3 regions of the Leptolyngbya sp. AN02str genome follow, and region 3 is predicted to be linked to each of the others. Evidence: riboswitches for the same ligand, from Rfam matches in the RefSeq annotation. Region 3 holds a riboswitch; each other region holds the start of a gene.
The links. Region 3 has a riboswitch for cyclic di-AMP ahead of ACQ4M4_RS24720 (glycosyltransferase family 4 protein). Riboswitches for the same ligand answer to the same signal wherever they lie in the genome.

Region 1: it holds a riboswitch for cyclic di-AMP, as region 3 does, so the genes downstream of both, ACQ4M4_RS26510 (universal stress protein) here and ACQ4M4_RS24720 (glycosyltransferase family 4 protein) in region 3, are expected to answer to the same signal.
Region 2: it holds a riboswitch for cyclic di-AMP, as region 3 does, so the genes downstream of both, ACQ4M4_RS27245 (glycosyltransferase family 4 protein) here and ACQ4M4_RS24720 (glycosyltransferase family 4 protein) in region 3, are expected to answer to the same signal.

Annotation. Positions count from the first base shown of each region.
Region 1 covers NZ_JBNXVR010000058.1:10,442-17,445, forward strand. Annotated here, with positions in the region: gene ACQ4M4_RS26495 (DUF6464 family protein) at 1-287, shown strand, start outside; gene ACQ4M4_RS26500 (tetratricopeptide repeat protein) at 347-817, shown strand; gene fmt (methionyl-tRNA formyltransferase) at 814-1,809, opposite strand; gene ACQ4M4_RS26510 (universal stress protein) at 2,015-2,743, opposite strand; cyclic di-AMP (ydaO/yuaA leader) riboswitch at 3,212-3,429, opposite strand; gene ACQ4M4_RS26515 (MinD/ParA family ATP-binding protein) at 3,668-4,441, opposite strand; gene ACQ4M4_RS26520 (MinD/ParA family ATP-binding protein) at 4,876-5,637, shown strand; gene ACQ4M4_RS26525 (hypothetical protein) at 6,006-7,004, shown strand, end outside.
Region 2 covers NZ_JBNXVR010000064.1:4,115-11,118, reverse strand. Annotated here, with positions in the region: gene ACQ4M4_RS27275 (sensor histidine kinase) at 1-340, shown strand, start outside; gene ACQ4M4_RS27270 (response regulator) at 337-1,008, shown strand; gene ACQ4M4_RS27265 (hypothetical protein) at 1,118-2,566, opposite strand; gene ACQ4M4_RS27260 (hypothetical protein) at 2,606-2,812, opposite strand; gene ACQ4M4_RS27255 (DUF7219 family protein) at 2,831-3,082, opposite strand; gene ACQ4M4_RS27250 (hypothetical protein) at 3,109-3,273, opposite strand; gene ACQ4M4_RS27245 (glycosyltransferase family 4 protein) at 3,453-4,721, opposite strand; cyclic di-AMP (ydaO/yuaA leader) riboswitch at 4,906-5,072, opposite strand; gene ACQ4M4_RS27240 (protein kinase domain-containing protein) at 5,449-6,879, shown strand; gene ACQ4M4_RS27235 (hypothetical protein) at 6,908-7,004, shown strand, end outside.
Region 3 covers NZ_JBNXVR010000048.1:9,167-16,170, reverse strand. Annotated here, with positions in the region: gene ACQ4M4_RS24725 (hypothetical protein) at 134-664, opposite strand; cyclic di-AMP (ydaO/yuaA leader) riboswitch at 1,495-1,714, shown strand; gene ACQ4M4_RS24720 (glycosyltransferase family 4 protein) at 1,902-3,185, shown strand; gene ACQ4M4_RS24715 (glycoside hydrolase 100 family protein) at 3,352-4,776, opposite strand; gene ACQ4M4_RS24710 (hypothetical protein) at 5,487-5,630, shown strand; gene tsaE (tRNA (adenosine(37)-N6)-threonylcarbamoyltransferase complex ATPase subunit type 1 TsaE) at 5,783-6,244, opposite strand; gene ACQ4M4_RS24700 (Calvin cycle protein CP12) at 6,652-6,876, opposite strand.

The sequences.
Region 1 (7,004 bases), on a different contig from region 3:
TGCTGGATGGGAGTACTCAGCCTGGCACCTACTTCGACCTTAAGGGGGAGACCTATACAGTATTAGAGCGCCGTCACCGCTACCAACTCAAGGCTGGCAAGTATCAGCTTGAAAAGATTGCCCTTTATGTGCAGCAGGTACACCACTCTGAGGAGCGCACCCTTTGGGGCGAGAAATGGGTAGTTGGGGATGCAACGTGCTTGTACAATGCTCACTCCGAAATTTTGCGCTGTGGGGTGAACCCTGTTGGCCCGTGCCGTGATTGCCGCCACTACAAAAAGCAGTAAGAATAGTAGAGAGATGTTCACAATCCAGACATGCAAGTTATCAAACATGGGAGGCTTGTATGGATGACGCTACAATTCACTCACTGTTAGAAGATCTGAAAAAGCCAGATGAGACCGTGCGCGATCGCGCCACGGCAGAACTATGGCGCATGTGGTTTATGCAAAAGGGCATCTATGGGCTGGAGCTTCTAGAACGTGGTCAAGTTTTGATGGAGTCTGGCGCATTTCAAGAGGCTGAGACTTTACTATCTGAAGTGATTGCAACCCAGCCCGATTTTGCCGAAGCCTGGAATCGACGAGCCGTGCTCTACTTTTTGCAAAACCGCTATCGCGAATCGTTAGAAGACTGCGAAATTGCCCTTGAACTTAACCCCATCCACTTTGGGGCCTTACATGGCAAAGGGCTTTGTCATGCCGCACTCAACGAATACGTTGCAGCAATTCAGGCATTTCGCAAAGCATTGGAAATTCAGCCCTATGCGACTGTGAATCAACGGCTCATTTTGGAATGTACAGCTCAGCTCTCCTAGGCCATCGCTTCTCCAAGGGACAGGCGGCTCCCATTCACAAAGTCCCATCCTGACTGAGCGCGTTTTCCAGCGGGCTGTACTTCTTTTAACAAAAGCAATCCATCTCCTGTTTGGGCGATCGCTCCCTGTTCTTTCAATATGCCAACGATCGTGCCGGGTTGGGCAGCCTTGTTCAGCAATGGCATCCACTCCGGAGCCAGGGCCTGCAAGTCCTGGGACAATTGGGGCAGCACTGATGGTGTCAATGGTACAGTCGCCAAAATTTTGGTTGGATTGTCATGAAAGGTCGTCACCGCATTGGGATAGAAGCCGCGCACTTTGTTGTGAAGTGCGATCGCCCCCCATGACCAATCCAGGCGATAGTTGTCCTTGCGAATGAGGGGAGCATAGGTTGCCGTCGCCTCATCTTGGGGAATTGGCTCAATCGTGCCCAACTCCAAACCCTTCAACGTATCTACCAACAAATTGGCAGACTGCTGGGCCAGAGTTTTGGCCAAATCCACAGCATTATCCAGCAGGCCAATCTTGGTTGTCGATTTTAGCAGCATGGCTCCAGTATCCATGCCTGCGTCCATCAACATGGTTGTGATGCCTGTTTCTTGCTCCCCATGGTACAAACTCCACTGAATTGGAGCCGCTCCCCGGTAGTATGGCAGCAGCGAGCCGTGGGCATTCACACAGCCCAAGCGAGGCATATCCAATATTTCTTGAGACAAAATCTGCCCATAGGCCACCACCACAAAGACATCGGCTTTGCTAGCGTGCAGCAAATCCAACGTTTCGGCATGCTTTTTCACGCTGCGCGGTTGCCATACCGCGATCGCATGCTGGCTTGCCATTTCCTTAACAGGAGACGGACTCAGCGCACTACCCCGTCCACGACGCTTGTCAGGCTGCGTCACCACAGCCACCACCTCAAACTCAGGGTGCCGAATGAGCGCTTCCAAACTGGGAACTGCAAACTGCGGGGTGCCGAAAAAAACAAGCTTCATAGCTGGCAATAAACCTACAGACCCAAAGACAACCACCTACAAGTTTAAGGGGTAACGTCGGTCTGTAACCGGGCAACGGCATTCACAATCGGCCGTGGTTTATGCCACGGCACAGCCATTCCATGTTGACAATCTCAGCACCCACCTTCCAACAATGCCTGGTTTTGCGAGTCACTTAACACAGTCGCTCAATCCATGCAGGCGATTACCCTTCTTCCAACTGAGATGGAATTCCTAGAATTGGGCAAGGAAAATCATCGGCTAACTCCGCTAACTGTGGATGGTCAAGAGAGCTACAGCCAAGTAGTAGTAGATCAATCTTCATTTCCTTAGCCACAGTCTTTAGGCTTTCCGCTAAGCTGCCAAACCGCAGATGTGCCTCCAAAGAACCACGCCACTCTTCTGCTAAGCATCGAGCTTGCCACAAAATGTAATCTGCTTGATCAAGCGGCGTTTTTGGCACAAGGTCAAGCTCTGCCTGGCAGCCCGTCAAGCAGTCCGACAAGTGAGACAAATGGGGCAACGGAGCACGGAGCGTTTCTTTTCGTCTTAACGGTGTTGCCACGGTTGTTTGGGCAGAACGTAGACTACCAACCGATTGAGACAAAGCAAGGGTTTCTTTTTTATTGGCGTGCTTTTTGGAAAAGTGTCGGTTTGTAGAGCGTCTTCTCGTTTTTTGCTGAAGGGGTTGATCCACGACATACAGCACATGCACCATCACCTGTTTTTGCGTAGCCAAGCGGGTTTGATGGGCAATCCACAACATTAAATCCAATGCAACTTGGCTATTAGGAGAACCTTTATAACCAATCAGCAGGTTGATGACGTCATTAGACTGGATTTCTGCTGTTTCTAAAGACGCTGGCCCCGAAGACAACAGCATGTGGTCCATCAAGTTGGAATCTCCCAACCCATTCTGTAAACGTGCAAGCATGGACTTAATTTTCACAGCCCTTTCCTCTAAATAAGCCTGTAGCTAGGAAGATTGCAATAAAATTTGGAGTTAGCCTGTAGACACAACTCATCGCACAATCACGCCAAACATTGCCATCTATAGCAATGTGATCAAACACTGGCTAATCGCACAGATTGGAGGCAATGATTTTGGTCAGCATGACTCCCCATCAACGCTGGAAACACAAGCGATCGCCCAATTGTGAACAGGCGCTTCATCGCGAAATTTAACAATTAAAAATTGATACAACAGCGAGAGACAGTTTTCCTGCCCAATGAGACATCGACTCAGGACCATTTGCAACTCCATAAAACGCGATAGAAACAGGTCGGCAGTCTAGTGCACGACGCAGGGCGTTTACTCTTGGAAGAGCAGGCTCAAGAATGAAACAGCGTCATTCTCAACCAACCTGAGGATTTTGAAGTCAAGTCAAAAAAATTCTTTCCTTCAATCTCCTCTCAATGCCGACGGAGTTAGCTGACGGGCTAGGGCCGAGAGGTACCCCTCTCCCAACTCAAGGAAAAATAAAGAAAACCTTAAGAACAGCGTCTCTATTCAAGCGCTTTGGAGCAAGGTTTTGCGTCTTCCTTAGGGGAGATACGCCCCAATAAAGTGGTTCCTCCGTTTTGGGGGAAAGCCTTATTGTGAAAAGGCTACAATGACTCCTAACTAAATGATATTCCCCAAATTAGGCCGACCAATACAGATTCAGTACAATACTTAAGCTAACATTCAGGTATTTAATCGTCAACGAATCAATATATTTAGCAATAGATTGAAACAAAATTCGATGCTTTATGAGATTGGCAATCTTTAACTTTTATTTAACTTTGTCGAGGAGTTATTTAATTTAACTTCTCCTGACCAATAGATCCTGACCAATAGGTCTTGTGGGCGATACATTTAATCTTCGATTAAACAATGGGCGATCGCCTCCATCGTTTGAGTAATAGGGTGATTCGGGTATCGCAAACAGAAGAGATCGCAACTTCCCATTTCCATAATTTCTGATGCTAACGGCAACATTCCCAACACGGGTGATTGAAATACAGACTCAATTTGAGTTTGAACAGAAGCTTGAACATACTCATTCAACACTTGATTCATGACCAAAAAATGTTGCGGAATAGCTAACCGTTGAGCCACCTCTAACATGACAGCTAACCATTCAAAATCTTGTGGCTTTAACGTAGCAACAAGGCCTAATTTATCCGACAGCGTCATTAAAAATAAGGCAAGATGGCCAAAGCCAACAGGTGCATCGAGCAACAGATAGTCCAGGGCCAATCGCTCTACCAGTACCTCAAAACGTTGAGATAACGCGGTAACACTATACCCCGTCAATAACAACGACTCTAGATCTTTGAGAGAAGCCTTGGCTGGAATAATTTCAACGCCGCTCCCAATCAAAATAACATTGCGACCTTGAGGGCAAGATGAAACGGCTTGAAAGGAGTCTGAATTTGGCTGTTCAGCGATCCACAAATAGTAGTTCAATAACGGATCAAGCACCGACTGCTCCACCCTAAACAAAGGGTGAAAATCTGACCAGGCCGCACTAGCATCTAAAATGCCAACTCGTTTTTCGTATTTTGCAAGAATCACAGCCAAGTTCGCAACGATATGAGACTTGCCCACCCCATGCTGAGCTGCATGAAACGAAAGAACTTTAGCCATGCTTTATAGAAACAAAAGGGGGAATGAGGATGATGTAAAGAGCAAGTTTACTAAGCTAGCAAGAGGAGCTGATGACGTATTTCGGTAAAGCTGTCAGCAGGTTTAAGTCAGCAAAGATACATCCATATTTAAGACAAGGTAATAAATTTTGGCAACTCAGTCTCGGTATATTGTCCTACTTGTAATAGCTCACCATTCGAATTTTGTCGAGTCTTTCAAGATTAAAGATTGACTCCAAACACAATCCGTCTCGTCAATGGGTTTGATTATATATCAATGCTTAAGTCAAGCTAACAAAACATCAAGAGGGATGTTCTTTATAGTAAAGATTTTAAATAACGATGAAGCTTTATAGCTTAGTCTAGGCATGTGAAGGTGGGTTCAGTTTACTCTGTGGTGTTAAGGTTTCACTTATATAAGGTTTCACTTATATTATGCCCAAGATAGTTTCTATTCACTCTTATCGAGGCGGAACTGGCAAATCAAACTCGACCTCAAATATTGCAGCGATTGTAGCGAGCCGAGGCAACCGAGTGTGCATTGTGGACACAGATATTCAGTCTCCAGGGGTTCACGTTCTATTTGGGTATGACGAAAGCTCTCTAGAGCGATCGCTCAATGACTACCTTTGGGGGCGATTGCCCATCGAAGAAACCGCCTACGATGTTTCTTCAGTATTACAAGGAAAAGGGACATCTCGAAGCGCCATTTACCTTGTCCCTTCCAGTGTAAAAGCTAGTGACATCGCCCGTATTTTGCGAGAAGGTTACGATGTAAATTTATTGAATGACGGCTTTCAAGATCTCATTGATAAGCTTGATCTAGATTATTTATTTATTGATACTCATCCCGGATTGAATGAGGAAACATTGCTTTCCATCACAATTTCGGACGTGTTGTTATTAGTCTTAAGGCCTGATCAGCAAGACTATCAGGGAACCGCCGTGACGGTAGATGTTGCCAGAAAGCTAGAAGTTCCAGAGCTTTTTATGATTGTGAATAAAGCTCCTACCATTTTTGATTTTAATCAGCTCAAGGAAAAGGTGGAAGATATATATTCAGCGCAAGTTGCCGGAGTGCTCCCCCATTCTGATGAAATGATGATTTTGGCGAGCAGCGGAGTCTATGCATTGAGATATCCAGACCACGAGTTCACCAAGGTATTTGAAGCCATTGCGGATCGAGTCATGTCTTGAGCGATCGCTCCTACCCGCTCAGGTTTGTCAGTGCCTCAAGCGCGAGTGCTTCATATGGCGCAAGGACATTCGCTGATTTCTCAGTCCATTTGCTTAGCCAGGCTGAAATCACAGAGCAACTGGAGCGGCAAATGCCTGCAAAGATGGGGTAAATGTGTGAGCCCCTCTCTGGTTTTGGGAAACCTTGAAGGGTGACCAAAGTCCTGTCTCCAGCCATTGTTGACGTTTGTGTAAAGCCCTCTGCCAAGCCGAGCACTAACATCAGGAAACCATGAAGTGGGTGCTGTTTTCCTGAATCTTGCAAAATGCCTGAGTAGACATTACTTGGCTCTCGTGTTCCCCAACTCAACCTATTGCGCGATCACCCTATGTCGTTTCTTAGCCGCATATTTGGCCTACGTGAAAACGAAACCATGGGGGTTATCACCCTCAGCTTAATTTTTTTAAGTAATGCGATCGCCCAAAAAGTTTCTGAGATTTCCTCCATCAGCAACTTCATCAATGACGTTGGGGTTTCACAAATTCTGATTGTTTGGATCATTGACGGCGCAATTCTAATTCTGACAACCGGACTGCAATCTCTCCTCATCGATCGGTTTGATCGCATCACCCTGCTCAAGGGAGTCAGCATTGGCTTGGCGATCGCCTACGTCTTGTTGCGGCTGCTGGTCATTTTTGGCGCGCCCAGTGGGTTAACCTACGCCATCTTTTACTTGCTTTCTCAACAACAGGCATTTTTCTTACCGCTGGTGCTGTGGTTAGTCGCCAGCGATATGTTCGAAGTTGCCCAAACCCAGCGCCTATTCCCCTTCATCGCCAACTGGGAATTGGTGGGCAATTTGGTCGGAATTGGCTGTGCGGCATTGGCTCCGCTGCTTTTTGTGTCGCTCAATACGCGGCCTGAAGAGCTGCTCATGTTCAATATTTTGATCTATCTGCTCATTGTGGTTGCCACAAGCGTAGGATTGAAACGGAACCAACTGCGTGCAGTTCACCACAAAACTGAGACGATGCAAGAAACACTCACCGAAGGTTGGGGATTTATTCGAGAAGTTCCTGCCTTTCGGTTTCTGTCTATTTCGCTCTTTTGTGTGTGGATATGCGACACCATTCTAGAGTTTCATTTTTTTCGAATTACCGAGTCTGCATTCGCTGAAAGCGGTACCTACCAAACCTTCTATAGTTTGATTGTGTTGGCTCGCATTTTGGGATATATGGCCATTCAAAGTTTCCTCACTCAGCGATTAATTACAGGAATTGGGTTGAAAAACACCTTCGTTATTTCTCCTGTGTTTTCGTTGATGGGAACAGTATGTATGATTGGTTTACCCAATTTAATGGGGGCTATCAGTGGCATTTTCACCCAC
Region 2 (7,004 bases), on a different contig from region 3:
GCGGGTCTTTGTCAATTTAATCTCAAACGCAATCTATCACTCTCTACGAGGGAAAAAGGTTGAAGTCGTCATGGCTTCCCGCGATACGACTCACGTTGTTAAAGTCATCGATAACGGTCAAGGCATTTCTAAGAACGACCTGCCGCTGCTATTTGAGCGGTTTTATCAAGGAAGTGGCGATCGCCAGCCCAAAGGCTCCGGACTGGGACTCTATCTTTCTCGGCAGATTATTGAAGCACATGGCGGTACAATTTGGGCAGAACAGCATCTTCCTCAAGGTGCCACCTTTGGGTTTCGCCTACCCGCCTACTTAGCGAATGCTTCACCTGTTGCGAAATGATCAAACCTAATCCGCTGCAAATCTTGTTAGTGGAAGACGATGAACTGTTTCGTCTGGGTCTTTCAATGCGTCTGCAGCAAGAAGACGGACTAGAAGTAGCCGCTGAAGCAGAAGACGGCGAAACGGCCGTTGAGTTAGTTAAGCGCCATCCGCTGGATGTTGTGGTTCTAGATGTTGGGCTACCGGGTATCGGCGGGGTTGAGGCTTGCCGTCAGATTAAGCAGCAGCAACCCGAACTTCCAGTCTTAGCACTCACCTCGCATTCTCAGAAACCCCTGATTGCTCGGTTAATTGAAGCAAAGGCACAGGGTTATTGCCTCAAAGGAATTGCAGCAGAGAAGCTAATTTTGGCAATTCGCTCTGTTGCAGCAGGAGCCTCCTGGTGGGATCGGGTAGCAACTCAAGAATTGCAGGCTGCCTTTGCAGGCGATCGCCTAGTTTCAAATCTAACTCCGCCAGAAGCATTAGACGATCCACTGACTAGCCGCGAGCATGAAATTTTGGCATTGATGGCGGCAGGCAAAAGCAATAAGGAAATTGCTACAATACTTTATATTGCTCCTGGAACAGTGCGAGTTCACGTCCACACCATTCTACAAAAGCTAGAAGTACACGATCGCACTCAAGCAGCTCTAATTGCCGTTCAGAAGGGCTGGGTTTTGCCGTAACGACAACGACAGGCAATAAACCGAAACCTGGTTGAAGAACCCAACACTAGATAAAAAAGGGGTGCAGGACAAAGCCCTACTCCCCTCCCTCTAAACTGTGTAGATCAAGTTAAACCACAGCCTTATAACCATTCCTGGACTTTAGCTTGTGGTTCTTAACTCTGGTTTGCGGCAAATCTTGCCTGTCTTTCTGGAAATAACAAATTTCAACAAGCGTTGGCCGTATCTCTAATGCAGCATGAAATTGGCTAACTACGTCATCAACAATTCTGGAAACGTTTTGTTGAAAAAAGTCTGGCTCAAATCCATAAAATACTCGGAATAAACTGTCGGCAAATCTTTGAAGAGATCGCCTCCTCTCCTCATTCTGAGTTGCCTTCGCAGTCATGAGAATCTTCGTATGGATTGCGGCGATTCTATCGAGAATCTCTTCCGAATCTTGTAAGGTAACTTCACCGTAATAGTCAAATTTGATACCAAGATCATCTATCTGGTACAGGCTGTCTTTAATCTTTCGCTTCAGTAAATTAGAGATTTCTTCATTAAAGATCTCACTGACCAACGGATTCCGCATGTAGTTATTTCTAACGTGGTTTTGAACCGCATCAACATGTGCCGCTAAAATGTTATCTTGCTGTATCCACAGGCGATAGATATAATCTTCAAACCTTAGCCGAGTTGGAAAGAAAGGAGGTAAACCCAAGCGATTGTCATATCCAGCGACTCCACAGTCCATTCGCCAGTTTTTGTTTGTCACAACGGGTCTGAAATTAATGAGAACATATAGCTCATTCAAATCATCGGGACAAAGCTGCTCTTCATTGTTGAGATACATATGAACGAAATCGAGCGTGTCAATGTCATTCGTTCCTGTGCGAAACGTTTGGGCTATTTTGACCACTGCATCCTCTGAAATTTCTCCTTCCTTCAACAACAGAGAATTCTCTCGAAAGTAACCTTTTGTTGTGTTGGTTTCTAGCTCCATCGTAGTATCAACAACAAACTCACCGATCTCATAGTTCTCTGGCACCTGACTGACTCTTTTCCCCAAAACATCTTCAAACGCGGTGAGTAAGTCAAAGGATCGATGAACATACCCGTTTTCCTGAGGTTTAAACAATTTACCCCGGCAAATTTCCTCAGTAGCTAAGGATTCTGGACTGGTTTCAATGAGTGCGTCGGGTCGCATATCATCATCTGAACTGATCATCAGATGCCCCAACGTGTACATCAATGTGAAATTACGATTGCCGCCATAGCTGGGACGAAATAGGTTCCTGACCAATGACTCCAGTTTGCGATCGCGCAGTCTCTCATTCAGGAAGTTAATAAACTCCTCTTTTTCACGAGGCCCAACGTAAAAGATCTCATTAACTGTTTTAGTTCCCTCTAAAAGCGGATAATACTTCTCGTGATTTGCCAAACTTGAGTCATCAAAGACGATGATTTTAGGAGCGTGTCCATTGGTCCAGAAGTTATCGTCGTATTTCTCAACGGTTTCCGCTACGTCTCGTAGTCGGTAAGTTGGAATCACAAAAACAGTCTCTTTGGGTTTCATTTCTACTCAAGATAGTTGAAATTGTCAATGGTTCAATGCTTATCTAGGGCAAATTTTGCGGCTAGCGTTGACTCGTAAATGCCACAGTCTTTTTAAGACTTTTTGCCTATGTTCCGTAGTCAAACGCTCTCCAGATGCAATGATGTTGAAGTAGTAAGCCAGCTCTTCTAATAGAGCTTCACACTCTGCCTCTGTACGGGCGTGGCGAATTTCCCGTGCCCGATCTCTCAAGTAGGTAATGCTCATAGGGGTTGCTTATTCATCTCACAAATGGGATGTGGAAGAAAACGTGTCGTCAATTCCTAACTGCTGGCTCGCAAATTCAAACTGTTGCCAAAGAGCTTTGAGACTCTGATAAGCTTCTTCAGTAGAGATTTTTCCGCCAGTTTCCAGGTTGGCAATGTAGCCAGTGCGCTGGGCAAACTCTTGCAAATTTGCGTTAAATACTAGATTCGCAGGGTTAGCTTGACCGCGATAGGGCGATCGCGAATAGAGAAATTCATCTCTGGTAGTCATTCCTTACCGTTCCTACTGCAACTTTTTTAACTGGATTCGGTGTCCGTTTCTAACGCATCGCTGTGCAAACCATCTCTTCTCACAGCAACTTGTCGTCTTCGCTCTAAAATGGCTAGCCCCATCACTCCTACTAACCCAGTAGCACCGACTAAGCTCATACCACCCAGATTGTCATCTCCTAATCCAGACATTGGTAAAGCCGCTGGTGTAGAGCGCTGGAGAGGGCTTGTTTGAACGGAATCTATATGAGCTAACAGAGTTACAGCCGTCGTAAACAAGCTCACATCCAGGATTAGAAGACTAGATCTGACAAAATTGAGGAAAACCTGTTTCATCTTGAACAATGCATTGCTCGCTAGCAAAAATATCTTCATGCGGCAACAGGAGTAGGCTTGTGAGCGAACGATGGCTGAGACAGCAAGGTGCTGTAAAGTTGACTCATCCTGGAGGCAACACTATTCCAACCAAAGGCGATTTCAGCTCGCATTCGCCCTGCCTCACCCATCTGGTTTCGCCAATTTGGACTGCTCAGAACCTGATCCATTGCAATTGCAAGTGCTGTATCGTCTTTGGGAGGAACCAGTAGCCCCGTCACTTGTGGAATGACCGTGAATTGCAATCCCCCGACCTGGCTGGCAATAACAGGAGTACGGCTTGCCATTGCTTCAATGGCAACCAAACCAAACGGCTCATAGTGACTGGGCACGACACAGACATCAGCCGCCGCATAATAGAGAGGTAGTGTTTCATCCAAGCGTCCTGGAAACTCTGTGCAATCTGCCAACCCAAGAGATGTAACCAGGTTCTCAATTCGCTCTCGTTCAAGCCCATCACTTTGACCAGGACGGCTGCCGCCACCAATGATTAATTGGAGTCCGTAGTGGCAGAATTGAGAACGAGCTGCCGCACGTACCAGGGTTTCAATTCCCTTGCGCGGATCAAAACGTCCCACATATAGAACGACGGGCGCATAAGGGTCGATGCCTAGATGATGCCGAGCCGTGAGTCGTGAAACACGCCCAAATCGCTCTAAGTCAGTCCCACATGGAATCATGTAAATTTGCCCCTTTGAAGATACCAGGGTACGAAGCTGTTGCTCTTCTTGGGGGCTGGTTGCAATTACACAGTCCACTGTCTCCAGACAAGCTTTCTCGACCGCTAACCGGGTATCAGCAATTTCGGGAAGCTTGGAAATAGACTGGTATTTAACAGCGCCCAGTGAGTGATAAGTATGTACTTGTGTGAGCGGCTGATGCCGCTTTAGCTGCATTCCAACCCAGGAGGATAACCAGTAGTGGGTATGCACTAGGGGATACTGAATTCCTTGCTGGTGTTGAAATATTTGAAATGCTTGCACAAATTCAGGTAGATGGCTAAACAGGCGATCGCGATTCATAAACTCCTGTGGCCCAGCTACCAGACGAATGGTGCGACAGTTCGCTGAATGCTCCACTATTGCAGGCTGAGTCGGGCTAGTCTTCCGAGTAAACATATCAACCTGCCACCCTTGTTGAGCTAATGCCTGACCCACCTGCCGGACATAAACGTTTTGCCCTCCGGCTTCTTCTTGCCCGATCTCTGCTGCCGGATCGCCATCAACGGAAATAAGTGCAATGCGATTAACTGATACTGAAAACATGGTAAAGTTTGCCCTTCAAGGTTGAAAACATCTGCAGCGCGATCGCGTATGCATGGCAAAGAACGCCAATGCAAGGAAAAGGAGTTCTACCTTTCTATCAACGCTGAAAGCAGCTACAGTGAAGTGAACAACGACTTACTAAGGACACTGACAAAATCAGATTATCTAATTAAATGCTGACTCTTCAGTCTCCCCTCAATGCCGACGGAGTTAGCTGACGGGCTAGAGCTGAGAGATGCTCTCCCAAAAAGGTTTGCCCCAAAAAAGTTTGCCTCAAGCAATGGTTCCTCCGCTTCAATCACTTCTCAATCACTTGCTACTGAAGAAGGATTAAATTAGGCTGACCTATTCAATTGATGGTGCGATCATAGCAATGCAAATCTGTGCAAAACAATATATCCGGGATATACGTGATGGGTATACATACCTGTAACGCAATTCGATCGCACTCAGACTACAGAGAAGTGTGCTTCGTTCCTTAAGTGATAATTTTGTGCAGGTAACATGAAGGGTATATCAGGTATAGAGCCACAATAAACATCAATTTATATCGTCTATACCTTGTAATCGTTGTCTGATAATTTCAAGATCTAATCATAGGCATCTAGATCTAGAGCAATCCTAAATCGGTTGTGAGAATGGGGTGTGGGGGCGGTGCCCCCACGCAGGGGTTCCCCCCCTGCACCCCTCTCACAAATCAAATAGGATTGCTCTAGTTAGCAACTGTTTGGCAAAGAAACGGTTGCTGGCCTTTTTATGGCTGTTTATTCTCTCCCATGTGCCAGTACAGCCGCTCAAATTTGCTGGGGGCGATATGCTTCTTGGTCAGTCTAGTTCATCACTCAATTGTCGTTACCGCATCATTAAGCTGTTAGGTCAAGGAAGTCTTGGTAAAACATTTTTGGCAGTTGATCAACAGCAAGATCCAGCTTCGTTTTGCGTAGTTAAGCAACTGTCCCTAGAATATGAGACAATTCCTTACCCACACTCAGCACACGTGTTTCAGCAGGAAACGCAATATCTCAGCCAGCTAGGCGAACACCCTCAAATTCCCGCATTTATTGACACTTTTGTCCAAAATCATCAGGCGTTTATTGTGCAGGAATGGATTGACGGGCGGACGCTTGAGCGAGAGACATGTAGTGCACTGTTTAAGGAGTGTGAGGTTCGATCTATTCTTCAAGAACTGCTGCCCGTTCTGCAATATCTACACGATCGCCACATTGTTCATCGTGATATCAAGCCTGCTAACATTATTCGTTGCAAGACTCCTCCACATAAACTCCACTCCAGTCAGGATGGAAAGCAAGGAGAGTTGGTTCTGGTTGATTTTGGCTCCGCCATACGCCTTACGTCGATCCATCAAGCCAGCACGGAAACTCTGATTGGGAGTGCCGAATATGCTGCACCAGAGCAAATTAGGGGTCAGGTTGACTACACGAGTGACTTATACAGTTTAGGAGTCACCTGCTTACACCTATTGACGCAGATGTCGCCATTTGAACTATACGACGGTGGCGACAGTTGCTGGAGATGGCAGGAGTATTTATCAGAGCCGATTAGTTTGTCTCTTGAAATGGTTCTCCGCAAGATGATAGAGCCTGTAGCGAGACAACGATATCAGTCAGCCACAGAAGTTTTGGCTGATCTAGAGACATCATCCACACAACCAGAACAATCAGATTTCCCTTGGAGGCAACCTCAACAAATTGATACCTCAAAAAAGAGGTATCAGGAGAATCATCAAACCTGGTATTTCTTGAAACCCGAAACTGAGACCTCAAGCTTTGCCTACAACGTTGCCGCATTCTTAACTCCGCGTCTTGCTGGCACAGCAACACAGCCCAATCAAAAGGAACTATTTTCAACGAAACGATGTAAAAGTTCCAGTAGAAGTCGGAGCAGCTTTATGAACAAGATGCAGAACTATGCCGCTCCAGTAGCGAACCACGAAACGCGAAATGCCATCAATTTTGTGTTCTTTTTTCTGTCGTGTTTTATATTGTCTTGTCTCGGCTTCGCGTCCTTGATTGTGTTCATTTCTACTTTTGAGCAAGCGTCCAACCCATCACCAGTAGAAACGCAGAACTGGCGATCGCCAAATGCTGATCCTGCATCCAACAATTTCGACACGTTTAACTCTTCCAACTTGAAATGATCGTCCCTATCTCCAGGCAGAGACCCCCATGACTGAAACACCTGAGCAACACTCACCAGTATCCCATTTGGGGGCGCAAATGGCTCTTTCTATAATTTCAAACAGAAGAATTGAAAGGAACGATC
Region 3 (7,004 bases):
GATCGCCTTTGAGTGTCCCTGATCCAAAAAGCCACCCGATGCAGTACATCGAGCGGCTTGAGGCTTATGCGACTAACCTTATTGGCTTAACCCTATGCGCTAACCGAAAGGATTGCCAGGAAGCGCCTTCAGCTTAGAAGCGATAAGCAGCGCCGAGTTGGAGGCTTACCGCTGCATCGTTGCTGTTGCGGTAAGCATCGAAGCCAACTTTGGCATCTCCGTACACCACGACATTGCTGAGCACGGCTGTTTCAACGCCAGCAGTGATGACGGGCGCATTTTTGTCGCCTAGAGGAGTCGAGTTGCCTTCATTGGTAACGAAGGAGTAGCCACCGCCCAAGTACAGGTTTGTGTTGGGAGCGATCGCCGCATCGTAAGTGACGATAGGCATGAGTGCGACAGAATCATCACCAAACAGAGCAGCACCCCGAACAGAGACAGGAGCCAAAGGCACATCAAAACGTCCCTGAACATTGGCACCAAACGTGCTGTCACCAGAAGCATCTTCAGTTACTCCTGCCGAAATACCAGCGCCGAGGTAGTTACCATTCATACCGCGAGCCAGGGGCAGCGCCGAAGCAGAGTTGGCTGAGAATACAACTGGAGCAACGGCCAAAACAGCCAAAGAAGAGAGAGCAGCGATCGACTTAATAGAGCGTTTCATGTCAGTTCCTTCCATCGAAAATAGGTGAGAGAATGGCTCAAGAGACGAATCAATTTAGTTCTTCAAACGGCTATGCATTGCATACAAAAATGAGTTGTTTTGAGCGTCAATTACAGCCAGTTTGAATGAACAAGAACTTGAGCGCATTAAGTTTTAAGATGGGTTCTAGCGATAAGAAGTTCCTCTAACGTTGAGTCAATCTTCTTTCCTTGCGAACCTATTACTGTTGTATTTCGAAAAAACAAATCCAAGGTTTATCAAGGTTCTCTTTCCAAACTGTCACATGACTTTCGTTGCATTTCTCGTAACAGCTTCGAATCTCATTCAAGCCAGTTTTAAGACCTGATATTTTAAGCACTGATAAACGGGTTGAAAGGACGAATGAAGTTCCTTCCTTGTTCCTCTTTGAGCTTTAATTCACCCAGTTGGGGGATGGATGCTAATCATGCGGTTAAGTTGAAAAGTGCTCATGTTTTCTTCAAGAGTTCAAACTGTTGTCCAAATTTTTCACATGAATTTGCACATGAGTATGAGTAAAAGCAGCAAAGGATGAGATCAAAAGGATAGCGATCGCCAAACGGAATCAAGGCTTAAGCTGTGAAAATTCATTTTGTTGAAACAATTTGCGATTCTTGATAGCTAACCGAAGCCGTACCTGATACAAATACTTTTTTGCATCAAGTACGGTAAACCGTAAATTAAAATCGGTAGTTTCTAACTGCTTTTGGTCATCTCCTATACCAGGCTTATCCCTTTGGGGTGATGAGTTGACTAAAAACTTTTGGTAAGCTATTCTCGCAGCAAAACTCATAAGTCAGCCTAATTCAGTAAGGCTTGAGTTGCCGAATTGGCTAATCAAAGCACCTTACTGGAGCGGAGGAACCAAACTTTGGGGCATATCTTTTACGGAAGGGAACTGAAGAAGCCAGCTAGAAACTTGCAATTTTCAATTGCTTACAGCTCTAACTGGTCATACTCAAAACCTTCAAAGGAAGGGCAACTCTCAGCCCTAGCCCGTCAGCTAACTTCGTCGGCATTGAGAGGGACTGTACAATCGGCACAGTTGCTTGCAAAGTCGCTTTGCACAATTGTTTTACGGTTCGATTTTCGTCAGTATCCTTCAATTTCAGTATGCGGCTTTGTAGTAGTTTTGTGCCGGCTCTGACACTGAGGGTCCAATAACTATTGCCTCTGGTGTCGAGCAAAAATCGTGAACCATGAGGTGAAAGAGTCAGTCATGTTTCCAGATCAAAATCGGCGAATTGCTCTAATTTCTGTTGCTGGCGACCCAGCAGCCGAAATTGGTCAAGAGGAAGCTGGTGGCCAAAATGTGTATGTTCGCCAAGTGGGCGAACATTTGGCAAAGCAGGGTTGGATCGTTGATATGTACACCCGCAAGAGCCATGCAGATCAGCCAGAAATCGTGCAGCATTCTCCAACCTGCCGCACGATCCGCGTTCAGGCTGGGCCGTTAGAGTTTCGTAGCCGTAATGAACTGTTTGAGTATCTACCCGAGTTTGTTAGCTCAATGGAAGCGTTTCAGCGCCGGGAATCGGTATCTTATTCGCTTGTCCATACCCACTATTGGTTGTCGTCTTGGGTGGGGATGAATCTACGGCAAAAGTATCCACTGGTGCAGGTTCACACCTATCACTCATTGGGAGCCGTAAAGTACAAGGCGATCGCTCAAATGCCTACTGTGGCGATGCAGCGTCTGCCGGTCGAAAAAACCTGTCTTGAGACGGTTGATTGTGTTGTGGCAACTAGCCCGCAGGAGCAAGCTCACATGCGGGAATATGTTTCGGAACTGGGCAATGTGGTGATTGTTCCATGTGGCACCGATATTCAACGCTTTGGCAATGTATCGCGCCAGGAAGCGCGGGCACAGCTCGGTTTAGATCCCGATGCCAAGATTGCCTTGTATGTGGGTCGATTTGACCCACGGAAAGGGATCGAAACGTTGGTTCAGGCGATCGCCCAGTCCAAACTACGTGACCACGAAAACCTGCAGCTAATTATCGGTGGCGGTAGTCGCCCTGGTAAAAGCGATGGGAATGAGCGCGATCGCATCGAGAAAATTGTTCACGAGCTAGGCATGCAAGACATGACGAGCTTCCCTGGTCGGTTGGATGAAACGAATCTACACCTATACTATGCGGCAGCCGATGTGAGCGTTGTGCCCAGCCATTATGAGCCCTTTGGCCTAGTACCTATTGAGGCAATGGCCAGCCGCACTCCCGTTGTGGCCAGCGATGTTGGTGGATTGCAGTTCACCGTCGTTTCTGAAGAAACAGGTTTGCTGGTACCGCCCAAGGATGTTGATGCGTTTGCTCATGCAATCGATCGCATTTTAGAAAACGACACGTGGCGAGCCGAATTGGGCAACAACGGTCGCCACAGAGTCGAAACCTATTTCAGTTGGGAGGGAGTCACCACTCAGTTGGGGCAGCTCTACGACAAACTGATTCAGGGAAACGCTAAGAATCTAGAGCAAAAGGAGACACCGCAAGTTGCGGCGTAACCGCTCTAGCCGTTGAGCGTTTGGTGCAATCAATTTTAGATGCATCGATAAGATGAATAAAAAAAGAGTTCATGGCTATAGTTCGTGAACTCTTTTTTAACGTCAGTTTCGATTAAGGGCTGTTCTGAGGTTTGCGCGCTGCGCAAACCTCAGAACAGCCCATCCATCAGCTAATGTCTTGAACTTTTAACATCCAATCCAGCACATCTGGATCTTCGTTAAACGAAATAAGATTTAGGTGTTCTGGATGGGCAATCAGCTCTTTTGCCAATAGGAACCCCGCAATAGTCCAAGTTTGGTACTTACGGGATGCTTTGCCCACCAATCGACCATGCCGACCGTCGTAATATTCGGGCCACTCGTCCTCACTCAGGCGTTTTTCGGCAATGGCGATCGCCCGCTGAGCCATATCAACGCGTCCTGTCTTCACCGCTGCCGCCGCCAAAAACCACATGAGCACTGGCCAGTTGCCGCCATTGTGATACGACCAGGGCACATTTTTGGGATCGCACCCAGTCAAAATCTTCCATTCCAAGTCAGCCACGGCAGGATAGCAAATCTTCATTGGCATGTAGCCCACCAAATCTTGCCACCGCTGCTCGATTAAATCCATGATGAGCTGAGCTTCATCATCACTCACCAGCGAACTAATCACCGCCATCAAATTTCCCAGCGTAAAAAAGCGGAAATCCATCCGAGCTGGCCCTAAGTTTCCTGCCAAAAAGCCACCTCGCTCTGGCATCCAGTCATGAATCCAGTCGGGAATGGAGTCGGGATAGATGTTGAACTTGTTAACCGCCGAAATCCCAAATTCTTCGGCTCGGTAGCGATAAATATTGTTGAGTCGCTTTAAGTCCAGCCAGTAGTACTGGCGGATGTGATAGCTCAAACTGCCCAACCGCTGGTTCACAATGTGGTAGTAAATGTCGCGCTTGAAGCCGGGAAGTAACAGCTCCCGCGCAGCTCGCAGTGCTGCGTAAAACAAAGCCTGAATTTCGAGCGGATGCCCATCTACACCCATGCGACGGTCAATCATAAACGCGCCATCGGGCACCAACATGGTGGGATACATATCGAAGCGATCAGCCAGGCACAGCTTGAGAATCCACACGATACCCTGCTGAAAATCGGGCTGATGCGCCAGTTCCCAATCACCGCTGGCTTTGACATAGGCCCGCAGTAAGATCATCCACCACAAGCAGGAATCGACGGGAGTAACTCGACCGATTGCGTGTTCACCAAAGTCGGCCACCAAGTATTGTCCGTCGCTTTCCGACACGACCTTAAAACTGGCTGGCATCACGCCCAGTCCTGCATTAAACCAGTCCATTTGCTTGTCGCTACTTTGCAGCGCCAACGTTTCGATCAAAAAGTTGCGAACCATGTCGTATTCGCCTTTGATCAAAAACAAAAGTGCAGAGGAGACAAAGTCACGCACAAAGCATTGGTCGTAATTCAATGCCTCTACGGTTGGGTCGCAGGCGGCAACGGTTCCTACGGGGCGATCGCCCACGTAGACCACCGAACGCTCTAGTAGCTGCCATGCTGCGTCGACCTGGGGACCGACCTGTGTTTTGCTCGAAGTTTCCATGCTGTCCTGCTGAGTGAAATACCAAACGTAGAGCCAGTAAAAATTTGAGTAAATGTGCTTGAAAAGCGGATCAAAAAAGTATGAGAGCTGGGGTAGCTGACAGAACCATTTCACTCCACCAAGGGAAATAGGCCGCTCATCCCAGTCCGCTTTATCCAATCAATAAACTATCAATCTATAACATTTGTAAATTAGTGACAGTCAGCTCTCAATTGCTATCAAAATACCTCTGAGAAAAAAGAATTTTAATGAATCGTATTGCCGCATTTCTAGCCAGCGGATTAAGTACGGTGGCTAAGCAATCTGTGGGTAAGAGGATGTTTTAAAGGTTCCAATGGCAACCCCAACCTCCCCCGACATCCCCCAAAATTGGGAAACTGTGAATGAAAAACAGGGCTGGAAGTCCCCCAGAATTGGGGGGTTGAGGGCGAATGCACACCATTTGACACTTCTCAGACACCCTTTAAGCTGCGGTTGGTAGTGCCACTTATCCGGTCCTATGCCGCAACCTTTGTGGGGGCTACTAGCCCATGGCTAGCAAAGAGCCACTGCATGGGTCACGGATCAGGCTGAACCAAGGCACTAGCACGGCGGCATGCCGCCGTGGAGGCACTCAAGGAATCGACTTGCGACCATCCATATTCGTGAATCCGAATTCTTCAGGATACGGATTCTCGGTCAATGCATAGCGTTGAGCAAGGGAGATCCGCTTGCACGCCTCACCCAAGCTCCTGCTTTTGCTGTTTGCGCGATCGCTCACAGGCCACAAGCAAGGCAGCTCAGGAAAGATGCGGCAACGGCACCCAAATCGCAATTCCCAAGTCCTGCAAAAGATTATCGTGACTTCAGATTAAGCCGTTTTCAAGGAATACAGCCATGCTTTTGTCGCAATGGTTTATTAAACTCTCATAAAATACTCGAGAATTGTTAAATATTTGACCATAGCCGCCAAAATCGGGCGAAAATCAACCGAAATATTGCGGGACAACTTCGGCAACCGCAAAACTTATACGCTGAGCTGAGGGAGCCGTACTCTGCCGACGGATGTGAGCGTGGCATGGCGATCGCCCCGTTCCGTTGCTTGCAGCACAATCTCTATATAGTGGGCAGGTCGATAGGAAAGGCGCTCTGCCCATTCAATCGCCACAATACCCGGCGCGTACTCCTGACCATCCCAGTAGGTGTCTAGATAAAGCGCATCAACCTCGGCTAGCGTGAGCCGATAAAGATCGAGGTGATACAGCGGAACCCGTCCTTCGGGATATTCGTTGACCAGGGTAAATGTTGGGCTAACGATGGGATCAGCAATTCCCAAGCCACGCCCCAATCCCTGTACCAAGGAGGTTTTGCCGCTGCCCAAATCGCCTTGCAATAGCAACACCGTTCCAGCCGAGAGCGATCGCCCTAGTTGCTCTCCCAGGCAATGGGTCGCCTCCAAATCTGGCAAATCAAGATTCACACTCACCATATTTCCTGCGTATCTCGTGCCTTTTGTCGCTGATATGACTATCCACCCCGTCTAGCTCACCTTGCAACCGGCATCATGCAATATCGGATAAGCCGACGGTATCGTTAAAAGTTCTAAACTTCATCCAATCAATCTTTCATTCAATCAAACCATTGACATAAAAGACAGAGAAGCCTGATTTCAGACAGATTTCAAAACTCTATCGTTCACTTTTCCCGAATTGCGATTCATTAGAATTTCCTGTTCTTCTGATATAAAAAACCTATCAATGAACGCAATTTAAGTGAATCGATAAAGTCAAAGAATCTTCATCGACCTGTCCACTTTGTTGAAGGGCTAGCATTGAAAAAGGGCATGTTTCCATGCCCTTAAAATATCCTGAAAAATGACCTAAGAAGACAGGATACTTAGTTGTCGTAAACGCGGCACTCAGCAGCTTCCGGGTTATCGTCGCAGTATTGCTGAAGTGAGTTTTTGTTGGTATCTTTAGCACGCTGGTGAGAGGCTTCTGCTTGCAGTTCTTCAACCGCATCCCATGCAGCTGCACACTCAGGAGATCCGTTACCGTTCACCTCGCAAGCTTCGCGGGCTTGTTGGCGCTCTTGCTCAATTTTTGATTGAATATCGCTCATAGCTCTCAGTTAAACCGATATTTTTCTGAACTGTTCCAATTTTAGACTACCGTGAGGAGTGGTTCTATTAAGTCACCCATGCGGAGGATTATTACACGCCCACAAAATTTAGATTGGAATCTTTAGTT